Thalassospira sp. TSL5-1: one gene and its partner. The protein of the gene in region 1 binds, or shares a complex with, the protein of each later gene. Links are inferred from orthologs where the notes say so. Each region holds a gene or a part of one and is shown on either strand. Other genes may lie near its edges. The genes, in order: tsaD and tsaB.

The links.
Region 2: the proteins of tsaD (region 1) and tsaB are in contact, whole or in part, in a solved structure (PDB 4WQ4), measured with the Escherichia coli proteins. The link is inferred for Thalassospira sp. TSL5-1 from one-to-one orthologs.

The regions. Positions count from the first base shown.
Region 1 is NZ_KV880638.1:427,978-434,388, forward strand. The notes cover bases 3,465-6,411. They hold tsaD (tRNA (adenosine(37)-N6)-threonylcarbamoyltransferase complex transferase subunit TsaD), read left to right. Parts: upstream 3,465-4,382; coding sequence 4,383-5,441; downstream 5,442-6,411. Other genes in these bases: hemC (hydroxymethylbilane synthase), read right to left, coding at 3,465-4,099; LF95_RS11500 (NAD(P)H-dependent glycerol-3-phosphate dehydrogenase), read left to right, coding at 5,479-6,411. In the rest of the region: LF95_RS11475 (heme biosynthesis protein HemY), read right to left, coding at 1-656; LF95_RS11480 (COG4223 family protein), read right to left, coding at 653-2,296; LF95_RS11485 (uroporphyrinogen-III synthase), read right to left, coding at 2,351-3,082; more of hemC, read right to left, coding at 3,155-3,464.
Region 2 is NZ_KV880638.1:121,527-127,865, reverse strand. What follows is about bases 1-2,875. They hold tsaB (tRNA (adenosine(37)-N6)-threonylcarbamoyltransferase complex dimerization subunit type 1 TsaB), read left to right. Parts: upstream 1-961; coding sequence 962-1,789; downstream 1,790-2,875. Other genes in these bases: LF95_RS10045 (sulfurtransferase TusA family protein), read right to left, coding at 2,544-2,801; LF95_RS10050 (GNAT family N-acetyltransferase), read left to right, coding at 1,872-2,369; ddpX (D-alanyl-D-alanine dipeptidase), read right to left, coding at 373-942; LF95_RS10065 (TetR/AcrR family transcriptional regulator), read left to right, coding at 1-342. Outside these bases: LF95_RS10040 (Fur family transcriptional regulator), read left to right, coding at 2,990-3,412; LF95_RS10035 (GNAT family N-acetyltransferase), read left to right, coding at 3,576-4,364; LF95_RS10030 (lysophospholipid acyltransferase family protein), read left to right, coding at 4,361-5,242; tRNA (N6-isopentenyl adenosine(37)-C2)-methylthiotransferase MiaB, read left to right, coding at 5,409-6,339. UniProt on the Escherichia coli protein: Required for the formation of a threonylcarbamoyl group on adenosine at position 37 (t(6)A37) in tRNAs that read codons beginning with adenine.

The DNA of each region.
Region 1 (6,411 bases):
TTGAAAATATCGGCCTTTTGCGCATCGACCAGCAGGGTCAAGGCGCGGTCCCATTGTTTGGCCCCCAATAGCAGGTCAAAATACGTGACCAGCACTGACGGGTTGCGCGGCCGCAGGCGGTGTGCGCGTTCGGCGTAATCAAGGGCGGCTTTGCGATCATTGGCCTTCAGCGAGAGTTGCAGCAAGCCGCGTAACCCGAAAAACGCCGAATCCGGGGATTTCAGCATTTCTTCAAACTGGCGGCGGGCGGCGTCATTGTTGCCTTCAAGCTCTGCAGCCTGGGCGGTTAACAGGCGGGTCAGCGTGTCATCCTCCAGGTATTTATCGACCGCACGGGTATGTTTCAGGGCCTGGCGGACATCGCCCGATGCCAGTTCCAAAAGACCCATCGTCAGGGCCTGCTGGCCCTTTTTACGGCGACGGCTGCCCAGCATGCGCCCCACCCAGCCCGGGGAACGTGAAATGACAAACCAGATGCGCCACAGCACCACCAGCAGAAAAACCAGCGCCAGTACGGCCAGCAAAACCATGCCAATCGAGCCATCAAAGCGATAGCCCAGCCAAATGATGGTCATGGTGCCGGGATTGTTGGCAAACCAGACCGCCCCTGTCACCAGGGCGGCGGTGATCAGAACAAAGATAACCAGACGGATCATTGGGCGACCTCCGACCCGGTGGGGGTGTTGCCGGGATTGTTGATCACTTTGTTGCCGGTTTTGTCTTCCTGTCCGGTCAGAAGGCCAATCGCGTGCGTGCTGAGCACATCAATGGCTTCATTAATGGCCTGGCGGGCACGCGCTTTTTCCAGCCACGGTTCAAGGGCGGTTTTGGTGTTCTGGCCTTCCACCCCTTCAAGCGCGGAAATGGCCTTTGCCAGATTATCCGCTGCTAGGGCCTGTTCCGCCGTCACCAGACGGCCATCAAGTGTGTCCTGCCCAACGGCATCGACCCGGCGAATGGGGAACAGTTTTTTCAAATTCGCCACGGTTGAATCCCAAACCCCGCCAGAATGATCATCGCTGGCGGCCTTGACCGCTTCCTCTGCCGCAACCGGGAAGGATTGCCGCAATTGTTCAATGCGTGGGGCGCCTTCAGAGGCAAGTGGTTTAAGCTTTTCGATCTGTTGCTGAACGACGGTATCATCCGACCCGCTGCGATTAAGCTGGTTCAGGGCAATTTCAAACGGGCCGCCGCGCTGTGCGGCATCGCGCAGCAGGGCAACGCCAATGCCAATCGCCTGTCCGCGCCCGGCAATGCGCAGGCCTTCGGTGGCTTTCAGTTCGTCCTCAACCGTTGCCATGCGCGCACTCAGGTCGCGCATTTCCTTGGCAACACCGGAAAGTTCGGATTGCACACGCGCAACCTCGTCAATCGGTGCGGTGCGGGTTTCAAGTTCGCCCAGGCGACGGGCAACAGAATCGTTAAGGGTGCCACCACGTTCCTGATCCAGGCGTTCGCGCAGGGCATTGACGGTCCCTTCAAGACGCGACAGGCGCGATGTCAGGTCGGTTGCAACAACAACATTTTGGGCCTGCGCATCAGCGGTATTTTCGCTATCGGCGTTGTTTGTGCTTGTCGGTGCGGTCGCATCTGCAGGTGCCGTTTCATCCGTTGTGGCCTGGCCGCTGTTGATACCAGTGTTATCGGCATCGTCGGGCTTGTTGGTCGTGTCGGATGTCATACTGTCGGAACTGCTGGTGCTGTCCGCTGTCTCGCTGTTTGCCGTGTTTGACGCTGTGGTATCATCTGCTGGTGTCTGCGACATTTCGGCGGTGTTCTGTGGCCCTTCCGGGGCCAGGGCATTGACCGTGCTTTGCGGTAAAATGTTGGTCAGGGTCGGTTCGGCCTGTTTCCACCACATCGCCCGGCTTGCCCAGCCCAGCGCCAGGACGATACCAATAATAATCACCGCCCAGACGACGACCATGATGGCGGGTTTACCCGTTTTTTTGCCTTGCGGGCTGCCTTTGCTCGGGGGGGGCGTTTTATCGCCAGGCTTTGCGCTGCTTGCCGATGAATTCCCGCCAGACGCTGATGCGGCGGATTTTGCTCCGCCTGCGCTGGTGCTGCTGCTTTTGCCGCTGGTGGCGGAAGAGCTTTCGTGTTTTGCCGACGTGGTTGCCCCTGTCGGGCTGGATGGGGTCGAAGAACCGGTTGCCGGTTTTGCGCTCTCACCCTGTGATGAAGATGTCGATTGGGCAGCACTGGCATTGCCCTTGCTGTCAATCGAGATCGTATCCTGCCCCTTGGAAGGCGTCGCGGAAGTGTTGGTTCTTGGCGTTTCTGGTTTTTTCACGGTCGGACCATTGCAGTTTGCGGTTGTTCCGATACGCCCACTGGCGCAGGACATTCAGATGATAGCGTTATCTAGTTCCAAAAGCAGGCTTTCCTGTGTCGGCTCGGCCGAGACCACAATTTTGTGCCAGGCAAGGCTGGCAAGGCGGTCTTTGACGGCGGGGCTGAGACAGAAGGCAGTTACGTTTGTAAGGGCCCCTTTTGTATTATGGCGTTCCATCAGCTTAACAAAGGTTTCCGCCGTACGGGGAGAGAAAAATAATACCGCACGGATTGTTTCGCCATGCAGACCATCAAGCACCGGTTGGGGCAAGCTGGTTGCAGCGTGGGCCTCGTAAAGCGTGTGGCGGTTTATCACGTAACCTTTTGCGGCCAGCATTGTTCCCAGATCCCCCGCGACTTTGCGCGCCGCAGGATGATAAAGCACCCCGTCATCGGGCGAGATTTGACGGGTGATCAGCCCTGCCAGGTCGTGAATGTCGCCATTGGCACTGTAAACCGTTGCAAAACCCGCCGCGCGGGCGGTTTTGGCCGTCGCATCGCCCACAGCCAAAATCGGTAATCCCCGGTGTAAACTGTGCCGCGTAAAGGCGCGCACACCATTGGCCGATGTAAAAATAATGGCCTGTACGCCGTCCAGATTGATCGTGGGCTGGTCGGCGGGCAGGGGCGGGAAATCGATGGACAGCATGGGGGCGTGGCAAACGTCATAACCACGCTGTTTCAGGATGGTGTCCAGATCACCGGAATCGGTTTCCGGCCGGGTATTTAAGATCGTTTTCCCCATGATTGCCTCATCCTGTTTGGGAACCATTCCGCGACGGGCGGAATGGTTCTGCAAGATCGTGTCCTTGATATGTCAGGCCAGAATGAAATCAGGCCCGCCGCGTTCTTTAAGCTCGTTCCCGGCATCGGTGCCGATACGGTCCGCTCCGGCAATATCCGGGTTTTCAAGGGTGCGTTCGGCATCGAGCCATTCGCTGCCATCCGGGCGCACAATGGTGACGCGCAGGCGCATGGTGCCGTTTTTATCAATTTCAGCCAGAGCGGCGATGGGCGTTTTGCACGAGCCATCCAAGGCACGCAATGCAGCCCGTTCGGCGGTAATGCGCAAATCGGTTTCATGGCAATGCAGCGATGACAGCCAGTTGGCGACTTTTTCATCCCCCGCACGAATGGCAAGACCCAGTGCGCCCTGTCCGACGGCGGGCAGCATGTCATCTTCGGAAATGACCTGGGTGGCAATTTCCGGGTGGCCCAGGCGGTTTAACCCGGCCATTGCCAGCAGGGTGGCATCGGCCTGGCCTTCTTCCAGCTTGCGCAGGCGGGTTTGCACATTGCCGCGAAAGGTTTCGACTTTCAGGTGCGGGTATTTGTGCAGCACCATTGCCTGGCGGCGCAGCGATGCGGTACCGACGATGGCACCAGCGGGCATGTCGGCAAAGCTTTTATATTTGGTGGAAATGAAGGCATCGCGCACATCTTCGCGCGGCATGATGACGGGCATGGCAATGCCATCGGGCAGGATGGTCGGCACATCCTTGATGCAGTGAACGGCAACATCAATCTCGCCGTTCAGCTGGGCTTCGTCGATTTCCTTGGTAAACAGGCCCTTGCCGCCAATTTCCGACAGGGCACGGTCTGTCACACGGTCGGCGGTTGTGGAAATGACAACAACTTCGATGTCGCCTTCCGCCGAAATTTCGGGATTAGCCTTTGCCAGCAGGTCACGCACTTCATAGGCCTGTGCCAGTGCGAGCGGGGAGCCACGGGTGCCGATGCGAAGTTTTACGGTATCAGTCATGGTGCCGGTTATTCATCCGAATTCAGGGGTTAAACAGGGTTTGTACGCTATCGCTACGTTATCGTTGACGACTCGTTTATGACTTGCCTGCACCCTAGACCGCGACACAGGTCCCTGCATAGGTCCAATCTGGCCCATCATGTGGAATAATGGCCGCCATGTTGCCGTGATGATCAGCAAACAGTCAGCAAAGGGTGGCAAGGCGTGTTAGTTTGGGCTACATCATCGCCATCAGGCCTGCCTTGATCGGGCGCAAACCAGTGATAGCCGGAAATCAAATTCCATGAATGTTCTTGGTATTGAAACCAGTTGTGATGAAACGGCCGCCGCCGTTGTAAATGACAAACGCGAAATTCTGTCCAATCGTGTTTTGACCCAACTGGAAGACCATCGCCCCTATGGCGGGGTTGTTCCCGAAATTGCCGCACGGGCACATCTGGAACATATCGACCGCTTGGTGGCCGAGGCAATGGATGATGCCGGGCTGGAATTTGATGACCTTGATGCCATTGCCTGCACCGGCGGGCCGGGCCTGATTGGCGGGGTGATGGTCGGCACCATGACGGCAAAATCCATTGCCTTTGCCACGGGCAAACCCTTTTTGGCGGTGAACCATCTGGAAGGCCACGCCTTGACCGTGCGCCTGACCGATGATGTTGCCTTTCCCTATTTGCTGTTGCTGGTATCGGGCGGGCATTGCCAGGTTTTGATTGTCGAAGGGGTGGGAAAATACCGCCGCATTGGCACCACCATTGACGATGCGGTGGGCGAAGCCTTTGATAAAACCGCCAAGATGCTGGGTCTTGGTTATCCGGGTGGGCCTGCCCTGGAAAAAATGGCTAAAGATGGTGATCCACTGCGCTTTCGCCTGCCGCGTCCGTTACGCGGGCGGGAAGGATGCGATTTTTCGTTTTCCGGGTTAAAAACGGCGGTGCGGGTGCATCTGGATGGTTTCCCCGTGCCCCAGCGCACGGACGCGGTAAAGGCGGACCTTGCCGCGTCTTTTCAGCGTGCGGTGGGCGAAACCCTGATTGACCGAACCAAAAACGCGATTTACCAGTTCATGCGGGAATATCCGGAGGGCAAAACGCTGGTTCTGGCGGGCGGGGTTGCGGCCAACACATATTTGCGTACCCACTTGACCGAACTGACCGACAAGGCGGGCATGCAACTGGTGGCACCCCCCCTGCCGCTATGCACCGATAACGCCGCCATGATCGCTTGGGCCGGGCTGGAACGGTTTCGTCTGGGCCAGGAAGACCCGCTGGATTTTAAACCCCGTCCGCGCTGGCCGTTGGACCCGGAAGCCCCGAAACGCCCCGGTGCGGGTGTGAAGGCATGAAGGCGTAATTTCTTAGCGACAGGGATATTTCAGGGCGATGAAAACAACCGGCATGGCGGAAAAACGCATCGGAATTGTGGGTGGGGGAGCCTGGGGCACGGCGCTGGCGATACAGGCCGTGCGCGCCGGGGCGCAGGCAAATATGCTGTTGCGCGATGCCGACCTTGCTGCGCGCATCAATCAAAACCGCGAAAATGATTTGTATTTGCCCGGTATTCCTTTGCCAGTCGGGTTAAATGCCACCCTGAATGCCGACGATGTTTTGCAGGCCGATGCGGTTTTGCTGGTCACACCAGCACAGTTTCTGCGCGATTCCCTTGCCGCGATTGCCGGGAAATGGCAGCGCGATGTGCCTGCCATTATTTGCGCCAAGGGCATTGAAAAACACAGCGGTGCCCTGATGGAAAATGTGGTGCGCGATGTGTTGGGCGATGTGCCGGTCGCGGTGCTATCGGGCCCGACATTCGCCCAGGAAGTGGCCGCAGGCCTGCCTGCCGCGCTGACGCTCGCCTGTCGTGACCGCGAGATGGGCAAAAATCTTGTTGAAATGATCGGCACGTCTGCCTTTCGTCCCTATTACAGTTCCGATGTGACCGGGGTGGAAGTGGCAGGGGCGATTAAAAACGTGCTGGCGATTGCCAGTGGCGTGGTGGCAGGTATGAAGCTGGGCGATAATGCCCGCGCAGCCCTTGTAACCCGGGGGCTTGCCGAAATGTCGCGCCTTGCCATTGCCATGGGTGGGCGGGCGGAAACCTTGATGGGCCTCGCCGGGCTGGGCGATTTGATGTTGACCTGCACCGGGACGCTGTCGCGCAATTACACATTCGGCGTGGCGCTGGGGCAGGGGCAAAGTACGGCGGATATTTTATCATCGCGGCGCAGTGTCACCGAAGGGGTGCATACGGCGGCATCGGTGACGGCGGTGGCGGAAAAATACGGGGTGGAAATGCCGATTTGTAAGGCAGTGAAC
Region 2 (6,339 bases), 310 kb from region 1 along the record:
GGCCTGCTGGCAGGGGCCGAAGCCTATATTGAAATGGCGCTGGAGCCCGAAGTGCAGCGCATTGTGCTGCTTGATGGACCGGCCTTTTTGGGGGATCCGTCACAATGGCCCAGTCAGAACCAGTGTCTGGTGGCAACCCAGGAACTGGTTGAAACACTGGTCGCGTCGGGCTTTTTAAAGCCGGTTGACCCGGAGGCCGCCGCCCGTCTGCTGTCGGGGACGGCCCTGAATGCGGCCCTTTGGATTGCGGCGAGTGATCAACCGGCAGATATTCTGCCAAAGGCGGTGGCGGCCTTTCGCGTGCTGGCAACGGGGTTGCTTGCGTCGCCCGGGGTGAAATGACCCCCCCTATTTCCCATTGGCAGGAATGGGTTAGTAACCGGTAGAGGGCATCATGGGGTATTTAAGCGAACTGTCGGAAAAAAGTGGATAACGGGTGAGGGCATTGGGCAACTGATAATGCCACCATTCGACATGATAAAATTCAAACCCGGCGCTGACCATGATGCCAAGCAGCAATAAACGGTTGGATTCTGCGGCTTTTGAGATGCCTTCGGCCCCGTGATAGGATTTGGGATCCATTTCATCAAAACCGGTTCCCATATCCAGTTCCTTGCCGTTTTGGTCTAACAGCGTTAGATCAATGGCGACACCGCGGCCATGCGGTGATCCGATATCGGGATTGGCGACAAAATCGGCATTCGGAGTGTGGTTCCACAGGGCACGTTGGGCTTCTTGTGGACGAAACGCATCAAGCAGCCGAAGTTTGACACCCTGGCGTCGCGCCATCAGGCTTGCCTTTTTCAGGCAGGTGGCCGCATCCTGATGCAGATAACATGCTGGCCGCAAATAGATTGGTGCCCCGGTAAAGTTTCGATCGGAGGCATAGACGATGTCGATCTCGACATCATATTCTTGCGGCGTAATTTCAACCAGCGCCATTGGCGGAGGCTCCCTGTTCTTGACGTTTACCGACTACATCAAAAAGATGCTGACCGGCGAGATGATTAAGTCATCGCATAGCGCAGATCACGACATGGCGCAAACCGGCAGCGATGAAATGGCGCAAAAGCCCGCCGGGCCGACTTTGCTGGCGATCGATACGGCATCGACATCGCTGGCAACGGCTGTGCTGGTCAATGGCGAGGTACGCGGCGAGCTGTTTGAAAAGATGGAACGCGGACAGGCCGAGTCGCTGCTGCCCTTCATTATGAAAAGCCTGCGCGAGGCCGGGGTTGAATTTGCCGATATTGACGGCATCGCCGTCACGGTTGGCCCCGGTGCCTTTACCGGCATGCGTATTGGTTTGGCAACCGCACGCGGGCTGGGCCTGGCGCGTAAAATACCGGTAGTGGGGGTTAGCTCGCTTGAGGCGGTGGCCTACGGGGTTGAGGAACGGGATCATCAGGGACGAAATATTCTGGTCGCCCTGGATAGCAAACGGACCGAGATTTTTGCCCAGGCCTTTGATGCGCGCAAAAACCCGATCAGCTCAGCCGAATGTGTGGGGCCGCGCCAGGCATTGATGTTGCCGCCCCCCGGCCCGACCCTGTTGGTGGGGGATGGGGCGGCACGGTTGCTGACCCCGGCAACTGGCAGTGCTGGTGAATTTTTCGCCGGTACTGCACCAGGTTTGCCGCGCGCGGGCAATGTGGCGCGCATCGCCGCCGAACGCTGGGAGGATGGCAAAAACCTGCCACCCGTGCCGTTATATTTACGTGCCCCCGATGCCAAACGGATGGACGAACTGGCCCGCGAAAAGGCGGCCAAACAGCAGGATGATGCCTGACAGGGCCAAACAAAGACCTGCATGCAGGTCTCGCGAGGCAGGCCCGTTTATGCCTGTTGGTCTGCATTTCAGGAAATGGATTATGACGACGCAAACTGCTGCCCTTGAAATTGTGGCCCTGACACCCGCATTTGCCGCCGTGGCCGCCGCCCTGCATCAGACAGGGTTTGAAGATTGCTGGGATGAAACCGCAATTTGCGATTTGCTTGCTGTGCCGGGGGCCTTTGGTTTGCTGGCTTTTGTACCCAAGGGACGCCAATTTAACCGCGAAACGGTTGTTGATGATAGGCCGCTGGGTTTTGTGCTGGTGCAGACCGTTCTGGACGAGGCGGAAATCAACACCATTGTTGTTGATGCAAAAGCCCGTCGGCACGGGGTGGGAAACGTTTTGATGCAGGGCGTATTTGCGCGGTTGCAAAATCAGGCCAGTACCCGTTTGTTGCTTGAGGTAGCCTGTGATAACGCTGCCGCAATCGCCCTTTATGGCAAACTGGGTTTTGTCGAAATCGGGCGCAGACGCGGATATTACCGCCGCAAGGAGGGGCCGGCTATGGATGCGCTGGTGATGGAACGGGTGTGAGGCCGTCTGTCCGGGATAAATTCAGGATGATTTGAATTTTACAAAATTTTTGAATAACTATATGAAGTTATTAGGAAAATAAACCCCATAAAGGGTGTGGTCTTGATCTTGAAATTGTTATAATATTTGCCCGTTCGTCATGACGGGCTTTCCTGTTTTCAGGAACCCGGAGACTTAATTTTTTCGGATTGTCAGCCGGTAGGTGCCGGTGGCATCTGCCAGTTTTGTCAGGTCCAGAACGTCGTCGCCCATTTCTTTAACGGAACGCGGAACATTTGTAAGCGGTTCGCCTTCTTTGAGAAGGACTTCCAGAATTTGACCCGGTGTCATTTTTTCGAGTTTCAGGCGCGTTTTGACAAAGGTCATGGGACAGACATCGTTTGTGATGTCTATTGTGATATCTGGCGTTGAACTCTGGCTGCTGCTGGACATTCCAACCTCGTTAATCAGGGTATCTGGTGACGGGGTAGCGTTAAATGAAGAAAACGGCAAGGTGTGCCAGGTTATTTTCGTGAAATCGGTCTTGCGACCGGGCGAAGATTTCCCGATATTTAGGGCACCAGAGCGTAAGTTGCCTGCGGGCCTTGGGGACAGGCGGAACCGGAAACGAGAACAAGAGTATGTTGGCAGAATCAACCATCGAGCAAAAGTGCATTGACGCAGGCCTGAAAATGACCGGGCAACGCCGCGTCATTGCAAAGGTATTGTCGGAGTCCGAAGATCATCCGGATGTTGAACTGGTATATCGTCGGGCCACCGAAATTGATCCGAAAATTTCGATTGCCACGGTTTACCGGACGGTACGTCTGTTTGAAGAGGCGGATATCCTTGAAAAGCACGATTTCGGCGACGGACGTGCCCGTTACGAGGAACTGACCGAAGAACATCATGATCATCTGATTGACATGCGGTCGGGCACGGTCATCGAATTTTCAAACGAAAAGATTGAAAAGTTGCAGGAAGAGATTGCCCGCGAGCTTGGTTACGAGCTTGTCGGCCATCGGCTGGAACTTTATGGCGTTCCTATTAAAGACGGAAAATGACAGTTTACTGACTGTTGGCGTACAATAGGTGTATATAAAAGCCATCCGTGCTACAGTGCGGGTGGCTTTTCACATTTTTGTTACGTGTTCTTAACAAAGCCTTCACTCGCTCTTGAGAATTTTCTTGCGCAAGATTGGCGCGATCAAACGAAAGGGAGTTGCGATGAGCGACGTTCGACAGCAGCGATTGGAAGTCCGTCTGGCGCAGAATGAGGCGGAAATCCTGGCGAGCCAGCGTTTACGTTATAAAGTTTTTTACGAAGAACGCGGGGCACAGCCCACTGCTGAAATGATCGACTCCAAACGGGATTTTGATCATTACGACCCGATTTGTGACCATCTTCTGGTGATCGATCACGGTAAAGGCGAAGGTGCAGACGGGGTTGTGGGAACCTATCGTTTGTTGCGCCAGTCCGTTGCCAATCAAAATGGCGGCTTTTACAGTGCGGATGAATATCAGATCGAATCGATGCTTGCGGCCATCAAGTCTGGTGAGATCATGGAACTGGGCCGCTCCTGTGTCGAGGAAGGCTATCGCAATATGCCGACCCTGCAATTGTTGTGGCAGGGCATTGCGAAATACGTTTTTGATCATGACATCAAGCTGATGTTTGGCTGTGCTTCTTTTCACGGGACCGACCCGGATGATTTCAGCGATGTTTTGACCTATCTGCATCATCATCATCTCGCCCCCGAAGACATGCGCCCGCGTGCGGTTGCCGAACGCTATGAAAGCATGGCGCGCGCCAGCATCGATGCGGTTGATGCCCGCCAGGCGTTGCGGGATCTGCCGCCGCTGATCAAGGGTTATTTGCGGCTGGGTGGTTATGTTGGCGATGGGGCCGTGGTGGACCATCAGTTCAACACCACTGATATTTGTATTGTGCTGCCGACGGAAAAAGTGACCGAACGCTATTATAAGCATTATGAACGGACCGCGAGGGTATCGTGAGCTGCTATCCCTGTGCCGCTATCAGACTTTTGATTTATGCCTTGCTGACGCTGGTTCTGATTCCGGTGCAAATGGTGGCTATTGCCCTGCGCTTGAAGCTGGCCGATGACCTGCCGCGTTTTTATCATGGGCTTTGCCTGAAGATTATGCACATCGAGGTGCGTTTTTCGGGTGTGCCATTGATGGAAGATAGCGGCATCATCGTTGCCAATCATGCGTCTTATCTCGATATTCCGGTCCTCGGTTCCATGACCAAAGGTGGCTTTATTGCCAAAAAGGAAGTGGCAAGCTGGCCGGTTTTTGGTTTGCTGGCAAAGCTCCAGCGGTGCAGTTTTGTTGAACGCCGTGCCACACGGGCCAAACAGCAAACGACGGAACTTAGCCAGCGGCTTGCCAATGGTCACAAGCTGATCCTGTTTCCCGAAGGGACCAGCAATGACGGCAATCGTGTTTTGCCGTTTAAGTCGACTTTGTTCGGTGTTGCCGAAACGGTTTTGCCCGATGGATCGCAAGTCAAGGTCCAGCCGGTGTCGATTGCGGCAACTCGCCTGGACGGCGCGCCGATGGGCCGTGATTTGCGTGCCTTTTATTCCTGGTATGGGGATATGGACTTGGTGCCGCATTTGTGGCAGTTTCTCGCCCTCGGCAAGGTTACGGTGGAAGTGGTTGTTCATCCGCCGATGACGCTGGCGCAGGCAGGATCGCGCAAGGAAATGGCCCGTAAATGCGAGTCGCTGGTTGTTCAGGGGCATCAGGCGGCATTATCGGGTGCCACGCGGGGGGCTCAGGTCCCGTTTTCTGAAGAGCGGCGATCTGGTGACTTGATTGGCAGTTGCCCTTTGGCAATTGTTTTTGAAGATTTTCGCCTGTTTGGCTAGGTACTCCAGCGCGTCGCGATGTCGGCTTTTTTACCGTTCCGCCGAAAAACGGGTTGCATGAACGCAAAATTGTGCCACCTGATCTCAGATATCAGTCATGTTCGACATGCGGCGTGAGGTTCACGCCGCTTTCGGCGTATGAAACGAGCGGAAACGGATCATTAAAGTGAGCGCGACGAAAAAGCTTTTTGTAAAGACCTATGGCTGCCAAATGAATGTCTATGACAGCCAGCGTATGCAGGATGTGCTTGCACCGCTGGGCTATCAGCCGGTCGATGAAGCTGAGGGTGCGGATATGGTGATTCTGAACACCTGCCATATTCGCGAAAAAGCCGCCGAAAAGGTTTTTTCCGATCTGGGCCGGATTCGCAAACATAAAAAAGCCAAGGAAGAAAACGGAACCGACAAAATGATCGTTGCCGTCGCCGGGTGTGTCGCCCAGGCCGAAGGGGCGGAATTGATGCGTCGGGAACCGATTGTCGATATGGTTTTTGGTCCGCAAACCTATCATCGCCTGCCCGAAATGGTGGCCCGTGCCAACCGCGCGATTGGCAATGACCGCATTATCGATACCGATTTCCCGGTCGAGGAAAAGTTTGACCACTTGCCCGCCCAGGTCTCGCAGCAGGGTTATTCCGCCTTTATCGCCATTCAGGAAGGTTGCGATAAATTCTGCACTTTCTGTGTGGTCCCTTATACCCGTGGGGCGGAATATTCGCGCCCGGGTATGGACATTGTTAAGGAAACCCGCCAGATCGTGGCCCAGGGTACCCGTGAAGTGACCCTTCTGGGACAGAATGTGAACGCCTATCACGGGGCGGGGCCTGATGGTGACGAATGGACGCTGGGGCGTTTGCTGCGTGAGCTTTCGGAAATCGATGGGCTGGAACGCATTCGTTACATCACATCTCATCCGCGTGATGTGGATGATGATCTGATCTTTGCCCATCGTGATTTGCCCAAGGTGATGCCGTTTTTGCATCTGCCGGTACAGTCCGGTTCGGACCGGGTTTTGCAGGCGATGAACCGCAAACATGACCGTCAGACCTATTTTGATATTGTCAAACGCCTGCGCGAAGCCCAGCCGGACCTTGCCC